One region of the Blautia sp. HA9023 genome, then DNA from elsewhere that is predicted to be linked to it. Evidence: riboswitches for the same ligand, from Rfam matches in the RefSeq annotation. Region 1 holds a riboswitch; the other holds the start of a gene.
What was found. Region 1 has a riboswitch for FMN ahead of AC04Q6_RS06075 (ECF transporter S component). Riboswitches for the same ligand answer to the same signal wherever they lie in the genome.
Positions count from the first base shown of each region.

Region 1 (8,001 bases):
GTAAGTTTTTTCACACTGTTGATCTTACCCATCTGAAAAGCTCCTTCCCGAAAATTTTTTCTAAAAACATTTTATCCCATCCAAAACCAAAGGTCAATTTTTTATACTTACACTCACTTCACAATAGTGCTATAATAAATACCCTGCTATAAAATTTAAAATTTACTTATTACATTACCAAACAGCTACTGTAGACAAGAAAGAAGGAAAAAACATTGAAAAACCAGACCAATGCTGCCCAGGCCGAAAACCCTCTGGGAACCGCCCCTGTAGGCAGCCTGATCACCAAATTCGCCATTCCCGCCATCATCAGCATGCTAGTCAGCGCTCTGTACAATATCGTTGACCAGATCTTTATCGGACAGGGCGTAGGAATGCTTGGAAACGCCGCCACAAACATCGCATTTCCCGTAACCATTATCTCTACTGCTGCTGCATTGCTCCTGGGAATCGGCAGCGCCTCCAATTACAACCTGGAAATGGGCGCAGGAAACGAAAAAAAAGCCAGCTCCATTGCAGGAACCGGACTCTCCACGCTGATAATCTCCGGTACGATACTCTCTGTCATTGTCCTTCTGTTCCTGAAGCCACTTCTTCATTTTTTCGGCGGAACACCGGACGTCATGCCCTATGCCATTGATTACATAGGGATCACCGCCATTGGACTTCCCTTTTATGTTTTAAGCACAGGCGGCAACCACCTGATCCGAGCAGACAGGAGTCCTACCTATTCCATGGCCTGCATCCTGGCCGGTGCCGCCATCAACACCATCCTGGACCCGCTTTTCATCTTTGGATTCGGCTGGGGCATCAAAGGTGCAGCCTGGGCAACCGTGATCGGCCAGATCGTATCCGGACTTCTGATCATCTTTTATTTTTCCAGACTCCGGAAAATGTACCTGGACCACTCCATGCTGATTCCTAAGGCACGCAATCTGTCTGCCATTTTTTCTCTGGGAATGGCATCCTGTATCAATCAGGTTGCCATTGCTGCAGTGCAGATCGTCATGAACAATACACTTCGCCATTACGGAGCACTCTCCGCCTACGGGAGTGATATTCCAATCGCCTGTGCAGGGATCATTTCCAAAGTCAATCAGGTATTTATGGCCATCTGCATCGGAATCTCCCAGGGTTCCCAGCCCATCTGGGGCTTTAACTACGGTGCCGAAAAATACAGCCGTGTACGTCAGACATACCGTTATTCCGTGGCCTTATGTACTGTGATCGCAACCGTATTTTTTATCTGTTTCCAGTTCTTCCCTCACCAGATCGTAAGCATCTTCGGAAACGGAAGCGACCTGTACTTTCAGTTTGCGGAAAAATATCTCCGGATCTTCATGCTGATGACCTTTGCCAACGGGATCCAGCCTATGTCTGCCGGATTTTTTACCTCCATGGGAAAGGCCAGACTCGGTGTGATCATGTCACTCACAAGGCAGGTCTTCTTCCTGCTGCCACTGATCGTCATCTTTCCGTTCTTCTTCGGAATCGATGGTGTCATGTATGCGGGACCGATTGCAGATACCTCCGCCTTCGTATTGGCTGTTGTCTTTGCCAGACGTGAACTCGGGATCATGAAAGCCGCAGAACAGACCGCCTGATGTTCTGCAACACCATAAATCCGGACATATAAAACAGACATCACAACCTGCATACATCTGTAATATATAAAAAATGCCATGTAACCTTACTGCCCATCAGCAGTTAAATTACATGGCATTTTTCACATCCTCAGATATTCATCCGAAGACATTATTTCCTGATCTTCTCTGTCATCTTCCGATAACTGCTTACGATCAGTCACCCTTCAGTACAACACGGATCTTCTTATAAATTACAAATACGATCAGAGATGTCAGTGCATATTTAAAAATATTAAACGGAGCAATGATCAGCAGTGCAAAGGTAAGCAGTCCGTTTACGGAGCTGTGTACTGCACTTCCCATCTGGATAAAGGTCTCGATTGGCATTCCAAACGCCTTACCGTAAGCCGGAAGCAATACAAAGGCATTGACAAAGCATGCAAGGATCGCTGTCAGGACTGTTCCTGCTGCCATACCTGCAACTGCATGTACTCTGCTCTTTTTGTGACGGAAACGGTAGATCAGGCCGGCCGGTACCACATAGGCACATCCAAACAGGAAGTTGGCAACATCACCAACACCGGCAGTCATGGTTCCCTTGGTCACAAGATGTACGAGAATCTTCACAAGCTCGATCAGAATACCTGCCACAGGTCCCATGGCAAAAGTTCCTACCATAACCGGTACCTCGGAAAAATCAAGCTGATAAAAAGACGGTGCAAGAAACGGAATCGGAAACTCCAGATTCATCAGTACTCCTGCCACAGCACCCAGCATGGCTACCTGTGCGATCGTCCTTGTTCTGCTCCTTTCCACGGCATTTCCTCTCTGCAATACCTGTTCACTCATAATTCTCTCTCCTTCTTTAGAAATATTCAAAGAAAATTTCTACAAGAAATCTTTATACGAAAAAATATTTCCTCACATAAAAAGCCCCGGGAACTTCTTCCCGGGGCACTGAGCACGTTCATGAAATACTGCGCGTTCTTCTCTCATCCAGACTTTACTGTCGGTTCCGGAATTTCACCAGATCAGCCGCCGAAGCGGGTCGCGGACTATACCGCCGGTAGGGAATTGCACCCTGCCCCGAAGAAATTTTCTTTTATGAGTTCATTATAACTCACTCTTTTTTCAATTACAAGCCTTAATTTTTCGCTTTTCCTTACAGGATATCGATATGCTCTCCGGCAAGTGCTTTGTTCATGCTTCGTACTGCACAGAATTTACCACACATGGAGCAGGTATCTTCATGTTCCGGCTTACGTTCGTTCCAGATACGTTTCGCTGTTTCCGGATCCATGGCACACTCCCACTGTGCCTCCCAGTCGAGCTTTCTTCTGGCATCTGCCATCTTGTCATCGATCTCACGGGCCCCACGGACACCCTTGGCAATATCTGCCGCATGAGCAGCGATCTTGGATGCCATGATTCCCTGTTTTACATCCTCAAGGTTCGGAAGTGCAAGATGCTCTGCCGGTGTCACATAGCAGAGGAATGCAGCTCCGGACATGGCAGCTACCGCGCCGCCAATTGCAGATGTGATGTGATCATATCCCGGTGCAACATCTGTTACGATCGGTCCTAATACATAGAACGGTGCACCCTGACAGATAGACTGCTGCACTTTCATATTAGCCTCAACCTGATCGAGCGGCACATTGTCCCGGTCCCTCAACCATAACCTGGACATCTTTTTCCCAGGCACGTTTGGTCAGCTCACCAAGACGTACAAGTTCCTCGATCTGGCATACATCTGTAGCATCCGCAAGACATCCCGGACGGCAGGCATCTCCAAGAGAAATCGTCACATCGTACTCACGGCAGATATCCAGGATCTCGTCATAGTATTCGTAGAACGGATTCTCCTCACCGGTCATGCACATCCATGCAAATACAAGGGAACCTCCTCTGGAAACGATATTCATTTTTCTCTTATGGTTACGGATCTGATCGATCGTCTTTCTTGTGATTCCGCAGTGAAGAGTTACGAAATCAACACCATCCTGTGCGTGAAGTCTTACCACATCGATAAAATCTTTGGCTGTCAGTGTGTCAAGATCTCTCTGATAATGGATAACAGAGTCATAAACCGGAACGGTTCCGATCATTGCCGGACACTCGCTTGTCAGCTTGCGGCGAAATGGAATGGTATTTCCGTGGGAAGAAAGATCCATGATCGCATGTGCTCCCATGTTGACAGCTTCCATAACTTTCTGCATCTCTACATCGTAATCCTTGCAGTCTCTGGATACACCAAGGTTTACATTGATCTTGGTGCGGAGCATGGAACCTACGCCCTCCGGATCGATACATTTGTGATTTTTATTTGCACAGATCGCCACCTTACCGGAGGCTACCAGAGGAAGCAGTTCCTCTGTTGTCATGCGTTCCTTCTTAGCTACGATTTCAAGCTCAGGTGTGATGATGCCTTTACGGGCTGCCTCCATCTGTGTACTGTAATTTCTCATGTAAAAAAATCTCCTTTCGTTTCGTATCTGGATCTGGAAAATCTGTCACTGCCGCCGGATTCCTGACTGCTATACAAGCTCGGTTCCTGGCAGATATTCGCAGGATCTTTCCGTAAACTCTTTATGTTTTATGCAGCAAAAAACCGGTTGCTGCAACGCATACGCATCACAACAACCGGCCCTTAATCTTTCGTACTTAATGAAAATCTTCTGTACTTCTGATATCTTCTGTACTCTCTGATCTTCTGTGCCTTTAAGACTCCTTCGTGCATATGTCCCTACGTTGGCATTATCCAAATCAGGTTATGGGTCAAGACATTCACAGTCTACTCTCAGCTCGCTTCAGCGGGCCCCCCTGTTTTCATATGTATGGGACGTCTCCGCCCATGTGGTTATTATAGTATACATGCCCTGATTTGTAAACTACAATTCCACATTTTATGACTTTTTCTTTCGACAAAACCTGTCATATTATCCCTGAAAATCCCCGGAATATTTTACATAAGCGTCAGGATAAACGCTCTGCGCTCCTCTCTTTATACACATTCAGCCCATTGCGGAAAACATTTATCCACAATGAGCTGAGTTTATTTTTCTATTTTGTTTTTATTTCTTTACTACTGCGCTCTTTACATAAGAAGTTGCTCCCCAGGCGTGTTCTCCATCCGTATATACCGTATATGGAGTCACTCTTACGTAATATCTTTTTCCTTTTGAGAGTTTCGTCAGAGTTTTAATTCTTACCGGTGAATAGATGGTCTTTACACCTTTACGGAAACGATAATCTGTGGAATACTGGATACGGTATCCGATGGCATATGGAACACTCTTGCAGGATACGGTCAGCTGACCGGATTTATTGCTTTTCAGAGATGTGATGCTGCCACGTGCAAGGGTAATTGATTTATCTGCGTTGAGGGTGAAATAATATTCTTTATTGTATCCGTAGATTTCCAGATAATATGTTCCGGCAGATAATGTACGGGAAGCAGTTCCTTTATATACATCTGTAGTGATGTTTTTCGTATATTTTACATTATCGCTATCCAGAAACTTTTTACCATTGCTATTATAAATGTAAAAATCAACCGTGCCTGAATATGTTGTCGCTCTTAAAGAAATGTGGGTTCTTTCTTTCAGAGTAAAACTGTAATATTTACTATACCAATGCTGGCCCCGGTATGTCTCTCCCATGGTATAATCCATCGCCTCATCTGCCATAGATGCATATACCGGCACTACACTGCTCCAGAATGTTCCCACGCAGACCATCAGGGTTAAAAGCAGCGGCATCCAACGTTTCATAAATTTTTTCATTTTCATTTCTCCTTCCCGTTTTATGATGTTTCACGCCTGTATGATACTTTATATTATAGGCTTTTCCGCTTTACCCTGTCAATTCTGTTTCACGATTTGCGGCTATATTTTACAACTCCCCTGATACTTTTTTCTTTTCTTATTTCATCTGTATGCATTCCTCTGCCGTTTCGCTGCTCCCCTTAAGCTCTGCAAGGTTTTCTGCACCTGCACGGCGGATCCCCGCAAAAATGGAACCCGCAATATTGTGCCATACACTGAAGATCGCGCCCGGAAGTGTTGCAAGCGGATTGGCTGCAAAATTAGCTGCTACCAGTGAGACAGCAAGGCCACTGTTCTGCATGCCTACCTCTATAGCTATAGCAGTTGTTCTGGAATACTCCACATGGAAGATTTTTGCAGCCAGAAATCCCAGCATCATACCACAGAAATTGTGGATCGCCACTACTCCAAGCACCAGAACTCCGCAGCTTACGATCTTTTCTGCATTTACTGCCACGATCCCTCCAATGATCATGACAATAGCCACAACCGATACCAGCGGCATAACATCCGATACCTTATCCACATGTTCTCCCGCAAGACTTCGGAGAAAGACTCCCAGAAGGACCGGGACCAGAATTACTTTTACCACAGAAAGTACCATCGCCCAGAAAGAGACTTCTACCCAGGCGCCTGCCAGAACATACACAAGAAACGGCGTCATCAGTGGCGCTGCCAGTGTGGAAACAATGGTCATTCCCACAGAAAGTGCCACATCTCCTCCTGCGATATAAGTAATTACGTTGCTGGCCGTTCCTCCCGGGCAGCAACCTACCAGGATCACTCCCAGGGCCAGATCTGCCGGAAGGTTCATCACTTTGCACAGCAGCCAGGCGATCACCGGCATAATGGTATACTGAGCCACCGCACCGATCACCACTTCCTTGGGTCTGGAAAAAATAGCCCGGAAGTCTTCCATCCGTATTGTAAGTCCCATTCCAAACATGATCACGCCCAGAAATACCGACGTATAATTCGTCATCCAGGCAAATCCATCCCGCCAGAAAAATGCCAGGCAGGAGAAAACGATGATAATGATCCCTATATATCTGGATGCAAAGCTGCTGATGGTTCCGATTTTTTTAAAGATTTTTTCCATATATTATACCTCGTAGCTGAAGTTATCGATCAGTCTTGTTTTTCCGATGTAAACAGCCATTGCTACGAGAACATCCCGGTCTGCTTTTTCAACCGGCTGCATGGTAAGTGCGTCTACCATGGAAACGTAATCAATTTTTGCAAGAGGCTCTGCTTCGATTACTGCTCTCATTTTTCCCAGAAGTTCTTCTGCGGCGATTCCTGTGTGAATGGTTTCCTGTCCCAGTTTTACTGCTTTTGACAGGCAGAGTGCTGCTTTTCTTTCCTCCTGGCTTAAATATGTATTTCTGGAGGATTTTGCAAGTCCGTCCTCCTCACGGATGATCGGGCAACCTACGATCTCAATGTCGAAGTTTAAGTCACGCACCATCTTGCGGATGATCGCCAGCTGCTGCGCGTCTTTTTGTCCGAAATATGCTCTGTCCGGTGCCACAATGTGGAACAGTTTGGTCACAACCGTGCATACACCTTTGAAATGGATCGGGCGTGTTTTTCCACAGAGTGTTTCAGACAGGGTGTCTATGCTTACAAATGCGTGGGGATCGTGATACATCTCGGAAGGTTCCGGGCAGAAGATCAGGTCTGCTCCCAGGCTTTCGCAGAGTTTGCTGTCACGCTCAAAGTCTCTCGGATAGGCTTCCAGATCTTCCGTCGGTCCAAACTGTGTTGGATTGACAAAATCCGATACTACTACGATATCGTTCTGCTCTCTGCACTTTCTGATCAGGCTTGCATGTCCTTCATGGAGAAATCCCATGGTTGGCACAAGACCTACTGTTTTTCCTTCTTTTTTCCACGCTTTAATCTGTTTTCTTGTTTCTTCTACTGTTTTTGTTACCTGCATTGTTCTCTCCTCTTTCTCGGTTCTGAACCGGTTTTCCTTATAGATTTCGAGATAGCCTCTTTTCTGAATTCACCTTCGTCTTACTTCTGTATGTGTCTTGATTTCTTCTGTTACAAAATTCTGTCAGGCCATATCTTTCAGCAGTCCGTGTTTTTCATAATTGGTCACTCTGCTGATCTTATTCTCTTCATCTACAAATACAACTGCAGGCTTGTGGGTACGTGCTTCCTCCGGATCGTACCCTGCATAAGCCATGATGATGATCTTGTCACCGGTGCTTACGCATCTTGCTGCTGCTCCGTTCAGGCAGATCATACCGCTTCCGCGTTCTCCGCAGATGGTGTATGTCTCGAAACGGCTGCCGTTGTTCACATCTACGATCTGAACTTTTTCATATTCCAGTATTCCGGCAGCTTCCAGCAATTCTTCATCCACAGTGATACTTCCCACATAATCCAGTTCCGCCTGGACAACGGTTGCTCTGTGGATCTTTCCTTTTAACATCTCTATTGTCATCTTATATAAGTCCTTTCCTGCAGGGAATGATTTTCTGTGACACAAAAAAGGCGCTCCAGGGTACACTTCGACCCTGAAACGCTTCTGATTGATTCCCTGTATATTGAGTCCTGTTTTTTGTACACGAAAA
Region 1 is NZ_JBWLUR010000006.1:424,082-432,082, forward strand. It holds gene AC04Q6_RS06065 (NUDIX hydrolase) at 1-32, opposite strand, end outside; gene AC04Q6_RS06070 (MATE family efflux transporter) at 216-1,604, shown strand; gene AC04Q6_RS06075 (ECF transporter S component) at 1,800-2,435, opposite strand; FMN riboswitch at 2,567-2,684, opposite strand; partial or broken gene thiC (phosphomethylpyrimidine synthase ThiC) at 2,749-4,054, opposite strand; gene AC04Q6_RS06085 (PPC domain-containing protein) at 4,661-5,371, opposite strand; gene AC04Q6_RS06090 (bile acid:sodium symporter family protein) at 5,511-6,512, opposite strand; gene panC (pantoate--beta-alanine ligase) at 6,516-7,355, opposite strand; gene panD (aspartate 1-decarboxylase) at 7,479-7,871, opposite strand.

Region 2 (8,001 bases), on a different contig from region 1:
CTATCTTTATCGTAGATCCTAAGAAAGAGAGAATCTGCGTACAGGAGGCTCATACACTTGGAATCCCGCTTATCGGTATCTGCGATACAAACTGTGATCCGGAAGAGCTTGACTATGTGATCCCGGGAAATGACGATGCTATCCGTGCAGTAAAACTCATCGTTTCCAAGATGGCTGACGCTGTTATCGAGGCTAAGCAGGGAACTGCTGAGGCAGACGGCGAGATCGAGGCTGAGTCTGAGGAGTTTGCAGCTACAGAGGAATAATTCGTATAAACAGAATATTTCAGGAGGAAACAAACAATGGCTATTACAGCAGCACAGGTAAAAGAGTTAAGAGAGATGACCGGCGCCGGAATGATGGATTGTAAGAAAGCTCTTACAGCTACAGATGGTGATATGGATAAAGCAGTTGAGTTCCTGCGTGAGAAAGGTCTTGCTACAGCACAGAAGAAAGCAAGCCGTATCGCAGCAGAGGGTCTTTGCAAGACTCTGGTAACAGAGGATGGAAAGAAAGCAGTCGTTGTTGAGGTTAATGCTGAAACAGACTTCGTTGCAAAGAACGAGAAGTTCCAGGGCTATGTTGCAGATGTTGCAGCACAGGCACTTAACACAACAGCAGCTGATATCGAGGCTTTCCTTGCTGAGCCGTGGGCACTTGATACAACTAAGACTGTAAAAGAGGCTCTTGCAGCTCAGATCGCAGTTATCGGCGAGAACATGAACATCCGTAGATTTGCTCAGGTTGAGGAGCAGAACGGATTCATCGCTTCCTACACTCATATGGGTGGAAAGATCGGCGTTCTTGTAGACGTTGAGACAGATGTTGTTAACGACGCTGTTAAAGAGATGGCTAAGAACGTAGCTATGCAGATCGCAGCTCTGAAACCGCAGTACACAAGCGACAAGGAAGTAAGCGCTGACTACATCGAGCATGAGAAAGAGATCCTTATGGCTCAGATCCAGAACGATCCGAAGGAGTCCCAGAAACCGGCTAAGGTTATCGAGGGAATGATCACAGGACGTATCAAGAAAGAGCTTAAAGAGATCTGCCTTCTTGACCAGACATACGTAAAAGCAGAGGACGGAAAACAGTCCGTTGCCAAATACGTAGAGCAGGTAGCAAAAGAGAACGGCGCTAAGATCCAGATCAAAGGCTTCGTTCGCTACGAGACAGGCGATGGTCTTGAGAAGAAAGAAGAGAACTTCGCTGAGGAAGTTGCAAAACAGATGGGTAAATAATCCATTAACTTAAGTTTTCATTATATTATTTTAATAAGTCTGAATTTAAGTATTTAAAAACCTTGAAAGCCGATGGTGTAGATTGATAACAGTCAAAGCCATCGGTTTTCTTTATCCAAATATCTTGGACACTCTGTCAAATATATTCTCTGGTTCTTCCAGCCACATCAAAATAAGTATGCTCATGCATTGACAGAGATAATCGATACTTTCAAAACGCCTAAATGTCACGGCCTGCGCCTGTTTCCGCTTATAATTCCTCACTATTTGTGCCGCCAGCCAAAGGCGGCGGAATGGAGATTTTTATGAAATATACCCAGGATAATGGAAAAATTAAATTATGTGAAACTGATAATATGGATCATCTCGTGCGGTTAACACAAGCGTTGAATGAAAATAATATTCTTTACGAAACGAGATTGAAAAAAAGAACATTTATCAATAATCTTTTTTTCTTGATTTTTTATCATACTTTTGCATCGGGAATTGATCATAAGAATGAAACAACATGTATTTATGTACTAGAAAAAGATTTTGCTGCTGCCCAAAAAGCAATAGTAAACTGCAGATAAAAAAATTCATCTTCCAAGGCACAGGCTCTGTGTGCTGGCCATCGGTCATTGCCTGCGTGCCTGTTTGTCAACCAAAGCCTGAGAATAGTAATACGACGATTGCCTGCCAGTAATTAATATTCCGCATGGAATGAGTAAAATAAAAATTCCGCTTTACAAATAACAGATAAAGTATTAAAATAAACAAAAAGATATCTTCAGGGCAGGGTGAGATTCCCTACCGGCGGTAAAGCCCGCGAGCCGAGAGGCATGATCCGGTGAGATTCCGGGGCCGACAGTACAGTCTGGATGGAAGAAGATGATAGTACAGTTGATTTTTTGAATGAATGTAGTATCAGAGCTCTGAGATGGTGATCCATTTCAGAGCTTTTTATGTAGGAAATCAGACATTCATTTATCGATCAGATGTAACAGATCAATTCCACCCTGCAGATATTTCTGCAGGATTTTTTTGTATCTGGTACATCGTTTTCGAAATAAATATACCACTCACTTGTCTGTGAATCCGATTGCACAGGGCTAAAAGCCTCGGCCTACCAGGCAAAGAACAGGAATAAGAAAGAAGGAATAAAAATGACGGATCAGGAATATATGCTTCGAGCGATCCAGCTGGCTAAAAAAGGAGAAGGTTGGACGAATCCCAATCCGATGGTAGGGGCAGTGATCGTAAAAGATGGAAGGATCATCGGGGAAGGCTATCATAAAAAGTATGGAGAACTTCATGCAGAACGTAATGCTATTGCTTCTCTTACAGAATCAGCAGAAGGTGCGGTGATTTATGTTACGCTTGAGCCTTGCTGTCATCATGGAAAAACACCTCCATGTACGGAAGCGATCATTGAACAGAAGATAAGAAAAGTGGTGATCGGTTCCCGGGATCCGAATCCGAAAGTGGCGGGAAAAGGTGTACAGATGTTAAGGGAAGCCGGTGTAACAGTAGTTGAAGATTTTATGAGAGAAGAATGTGATCAGCTGAATCCGGTGTTTTTTCATTATATTACTATGAAGACTCCTTATGTAGTGATAAAGTATGCCATGACACTGGATGGGAAGATCGCAACGAAGACAGGAGCATCAAAATGGATAACCGGAGAAGCGGCACGAAAAGAAGTACAGCATATGCGGCATCAGTACATGGGAATTATGGCAGGCATTGGAACTGTGCTTGCAGATGATCCGATGTTAAACGTCCGGGTAGAAGGATGGAAAAGTCCTGTCAGGATTGTGTGCGACAGTAAGCTCAGGATCCCGCCGGACAGTCAGATCGTAAAAAGTGCGGAAAAGTACCGGACGATCGTGGCTTATGCAGATCAGAAAAATACAGAAGAAAAAATAAAAATATTACATACCATGGGAGTTGAGACCATTTACTGTCCGGATGAAAAGAATCAGATAGACCTTAAGAAGCTGATGACAGATCTTGGAAGCAAAGGCATTGACAGTATTCTCCTGGAAGGAGGCGGTACGTTAAATGACAGTGCCCTGCGAGCCGGAATTGTAAAGGAAGTACAGGCTTTTGTGGCACCAAAGCTGTTTGGCGGTGTGGCCGGGAAGACACCGGTAGAAGGTATCGGAGTTGAATTCCCGTCTGAAGCAGTGGAACTGAAATATACAGATATCTGCCAGATTGGTGAGGACATCCGGATAAGATGTCAGGTGTGTGAGAAAAAACAGGAGGAATCATGTTTACAGGAATCGTAGAAGAGAAAGGAAAAGTCCGTTATATACAGCTGACAGGAGAATCAGGGATCCTGGCAGTGAAAGCCCGGAAGGTCCTGGAAGGAACAAGGATCGGTGACAGTATTGCGGTGAATGGTGTGTGTCTGACAGTTACGTCGATCCAGCCGGACGGATTTACCGCCGATGTGATGGCAGAGACTATCAGAAGAAGCAGTCTTGGAAGCTGCAAGGCCGGAAGCCAGGTAAACCTGGAACGTGCAATGGCTGCAGACGGCAGGTTCGGAGGACACATAGTAAGCGGCCATATTGATGGGACTGGCGTGATACGTTCCATGCTCCGGGAAGAAAATGCCATCTGGGTATCGATTGAGACATCGCCACAGATTTTGCATCTGATCGTGGAAAAAGGATCCGTTTGTATTGATGGGATCAGCCTGACGGTTGCAAGGATTGATGAAGCTGGTTTTCAGGTGTCGGTCATTCCACATACAGGAGAAGAAACCACCCTTTTGGAAAAGGTGCCGGGGGATCTGGTTAATCTGGAAAATGATGTGATCGGAAAATATGTAGAAAAACTGCTTGGCATCAGAAAAAATGAAGAAGAGAAAAAAGAATCCGGAATTACGATGGAGTTTCTTGAAGAATTCGGGTTTTAGAACAGGAGGATATACAGTATGTCACAAAATTATCAGTACAACACAATTGAAGAGGCACTCAGGGATCTTAAGAAAGGAAAAATAGTTCTGGTCACAGATGATCCGGACAGAGAAAATGAGGGAGATCTGATATGTGCGGCAGAGTTTGCAACCCGGGAAAATATTAATTTCATGGCGACCTATGCAAAGGGTCTTATCTGTACACCGATGAGTGCGGAACTTGCGGCGAGATTGAACTTTCCTCCGATGGTTGCTGAGAACACGGACAATCACAGTACAGCATTTACCGTGGCAGTGGATCACGTAGATACAACCACCGGTATCTCTGCGGCAGAACGCTCCTATACCATTATGAAGTGTGTGGATGATCAGTCAAAACCGGAGGATTTCAGAAGACCGGGACATGTATTTCCGCTTATTTCCAGAAAAGGCGGGGTTCTGGTACGGAATGGCCATACGGAGGCAACAACAGATCTTATGAGACTTGCCGGACTGAAGGAATGCGGCGTGTGCTGTGAAGTTATGAAAGAAGATGGCACTATGATGCGTACATCACAGCTATGGGAAATGGCAAAAGAGCATAACCTTACATTTATTACGATCCGTGATCTGCAGGATTATATAAGAATACATGAAAAGCATGTAAAGGAGGAAGCAGCTGCAAACCTCCCAACGCAGTACGGTGATTTTAAAATGTATGGCTATATCAATGACATTACAGGAGAACATCATCTGGCACTGGTAAAAGGTGATATAGGAGATGGTGAGGATGTGCTTTGCCGTGTACATTCGGAGTGTCTGACAGGAGATGCATTCGGATCGCTCAGATGTGACTGCGGCCTGCAGCTGCAGACAGCGATGCGCCAGGTAGAGGCGGAAGGCAGAGGGATCATTCTGTATATGAGACAGGAAGGCAGAGGAATCGGACTGATCAACAAGATCAAAGCTTATGCGCTTCAGGAACAGGGATACGATACCGTGGAGGCTAATGTGAAGTTAGGGTTTGCACCGGATCTCAGAGAGTACTGGGTCGGGGCACAGATACTGTCAGACCTTGGTGTGAAATCATTAAGATTACTGACCAATAACCCGGATAAAGTCTATGGGCTTGGTGAATTCGGGCTGAAGATCAATGAGAGAGTACCTCTGGAGATTCCGGTACAAAAATATGACCGGAAATATATGAAGACGAAACAGGAAAAGATGGGTCATATTTTTAAAGAAATAAATTTATAAAAAACAGCAAATAGCAGGAGGAAGAAAAAATGAGACAGATCAATTTAGTAGAAGGAAAAGTAGTAGCACCGGAGGGAATGAAGGTTGGTATCGTGGCAGCGAGATTCAATGAGATCATTGTGAATAAATTATTGGGAGGGGCAGTCGACGGACTGGTAAGACATGGAGTAGAAGAAGAGAATATTACTGCAGCATGGGTGCCGGGAGCATTTGAGATCCCGCTTACAGCACAGAAAATGGCACAGTCAGGAAAATATGATGCAGTTATCTGCGTGGGAGCTGTCATCCGTGGAGATACTTCACATTATGATTTGGTGTGCAATGAATCTGCCAAGGGGATCGCACAGGTCGAACTTGCAACAGGGATCCCGGTCTTATTCGGAGTGATCACGACTGAGAATATCGAGCAGGCTATTGCGCGTGCAGGAAGCAAAGCGGGAAATAAAGGCTATGACTGTGCATTATCTGCGATCGAGATGGTCAATCTGATGAAGCAGCTCTAATAGATAGGGAAATAAATGATGACAAAAACGATCATATTTGATTATGATGGAACGATCCATCATACCCTTGGAATCTATGAACCGGCATTTCGTGAAACCTATCAGTGGCTGACAGAACAGAAGGCTGCAGAAGAACGGGAGATAGGCTCGGCGGAAATTGCCGGCTGGCTGGGATTTAACAGTAAGGAGATGTGGAATACATTTTTGCCGGAGCTGGATCAGAGTTATAAAGAGCAGGCGAGCAGGATGGTAGGAGAACTGATGGTCAGACAGATCAGGAAGCATAAGGCAGTGTGGTATCCGGGAGCAGAGGAGATGCTTACAGCCTTGAAGAACCGGGGATATCATCTTGTGATCTTAAGCAACTGTAAAGCTTCCTATCGTGAGGCGCACTGGAAGGAATTTGGGATGGAACGATGGTTCGATCATTTTTATGACTGCGAATCGTATGGATTCCGTCCAAAGACAGAGATTGTGCAGGAAATCATTCGGGAATATACAGGTCCTTATCTGGTGGTCGGAGACAGGAGGCAGGATCTGGAATGTGCCAGAGCCTGCAAAAGCCCATTTATAGGATGCCTGTATGGATATGGTGAGAGAGGGGAGCTGAACGGGGCAGATCATCTTGCAGAACATATAGAGGATATACCACAGTTGGTGATATGAGGATGAGCTCAGCTTTATCCGAAAGCAGAAGCTGTACACTGACAGAAGGTATAGGACTGATGGGAATGGCATAAATATTATAAAAATCCGAAGGATCCTGAAATATGATTTCCCTCAGTCTCTGTATGATCGTAAAAAATGAAGAAGCAGTTCTTGAGAGAATCTTGAAGCCGGTTTCTCAGGTAATGGATGCGATCCTGATCGCAGATACCGGTTCTTCAGACAGAACAAAAGAGATTGCGGAGCAGTATACGTCGCTGGTGTATGATTTTCCCTGGTGTGACGATTTTTCTGCTCCGCGTAATTTTCTTCTGGAAAAAGTCCGCACCGATTACTGGATGTGGATGGATGCGGATGATGTCCTGAATTGAAGAAAATCTGGAAAAACTGAAGAGTCTTAAAGAAGCTCTGGATCCCGGAACAGATGTTGTAATGATGGAGATATGCGGCAGGGTTTGACCAGAGCGGGAGAACAACATTTTCTTATTTTCGGGAGCGGATAATGAAAACATCCAGAAATTTCAGATGGAATGGGGCAGTTCATGAAACTGTGATTCCGGAGGGAAACATCATCTATTCAGATGTGGTGATCCGGCACCGGAAATGTGGAAAAGGTGATCCGGACCGTAATCTCCGCATTTATGAAAAAATGCTGGCAGGAGGAGAAAAGCTGGAACCCAGACATCAGCTTTATTATGGGAGAGAACTGTATTATCATCAGCGATATCCGGAGGCAGAGGCTGTGTTGGTGGAGTTCCTGAAAAATCCGTCCGGATGGCTGGAAAATAAGATCGATGCCTGTTTTGTACTTGGACAGTGCTACCGGAAAATGGGAGAGAAAAAGTCCGCACTGGAAGCTTTTTTGTACAGTCTGACTATGGATGTGCCGAGGGCGGAAATCTGCTGTGAGGTCGGTAAGATCTTTCTGGAAAGAGAGCTGCCCAGACAGGCTGCCTACTGGTACGGGCAGGCGCTTACTGTGCCTTCAGATAAGAAAAAGGGTGGATTTTTTATGGCTGAGTATCATGGGTTTGTGCCATATATGCAGCTTTGCGTTTGTTATGATAAAATGGGATGTCCGGAGCAGGCATTCTTTTTTCATAAGAAAGCAATGGAGCTGAAGCCGGAAGATTCGGGAGTATTGTATGACCAGAAATATTTCCGGGAAAAATATGGTCTGGCATAAAAAGAAAGACATATTTATTATATTTTCCTGGCAGGGTACAGGCTTGCGGGGATCCTATGCACAGGTAAAAGCTGTTGTCATATACTGTAGGGAAAGTTATTTTCCTATGAGGTGATCGAAGAATGCTGTTCAGGCATCGAAAACGTAAGGAAATGGAAATGCAGCAGGACAGTCATGAGGATTTGTCCTGTATGTCCTGTTATGGAAATCATAGTTCCTGTGGATGTGACAGATGTGGAACAAGAGGCTGCCCAGGCCCTG
Region 2 is NZ_JBWLUR010000003.1:78,207-86,207, forward strand. It holds gene rpsB (30S ribosomal protein S2) at 1-266, shown strand, start outside; gene tsf (translation elongation factor Ts) at 303-1,241, shown strand; gene AC04Q6_RS02425 (hypothetical protein) at 1,547-1,813, shown strand; FMN riboswitch at 2,003-2,117, shown strand; gene ribD (bifunctional diaminohydroxyphosphoribosylaminopyrimidine deaminase/5-amino-6-(5-phosphoribosylamino)uracil reductase RibD) at 2,387-3,514, shown strand; gene ribE (riboflavin synthase) at 3,496-4,149, shown strand; gene AC04Q6_RS02440 (bifunctional 3,4-dihydroxy-2-butanone-4-phosphate synthase/GTP cyclohydrolase II) at 4,168-5,385, shown strand; gene ribH (6,7-dimethyl-8-ribityllumazine synthase) at 5,415-5,888, shown strand; gene AC04Q6_RS02450 (HAD family hydrolase) at 5,907-6,554, shown strand; partial or broken gene AC04Q6_RS02455 (tetratricopeptide repeat-containing glycosyltransferase family 2 protein) at 6,659-7,740, shown strand; gene AC04Q6_RS02460 (collagen-like protein) at 7,863-8,001, shown strand, end outside.
Region 2: another riboswitch for FMN. It lies ahead of ribD (bifunctional diaminohydroxyphosphoribosylaminopyrimidine deaminase/5-amino-6-(5-phosphoribosylamino)uracil reductase RibD); the one in region 1 lies ahead of AC04Q6_RS06075 (ECF transporter S component).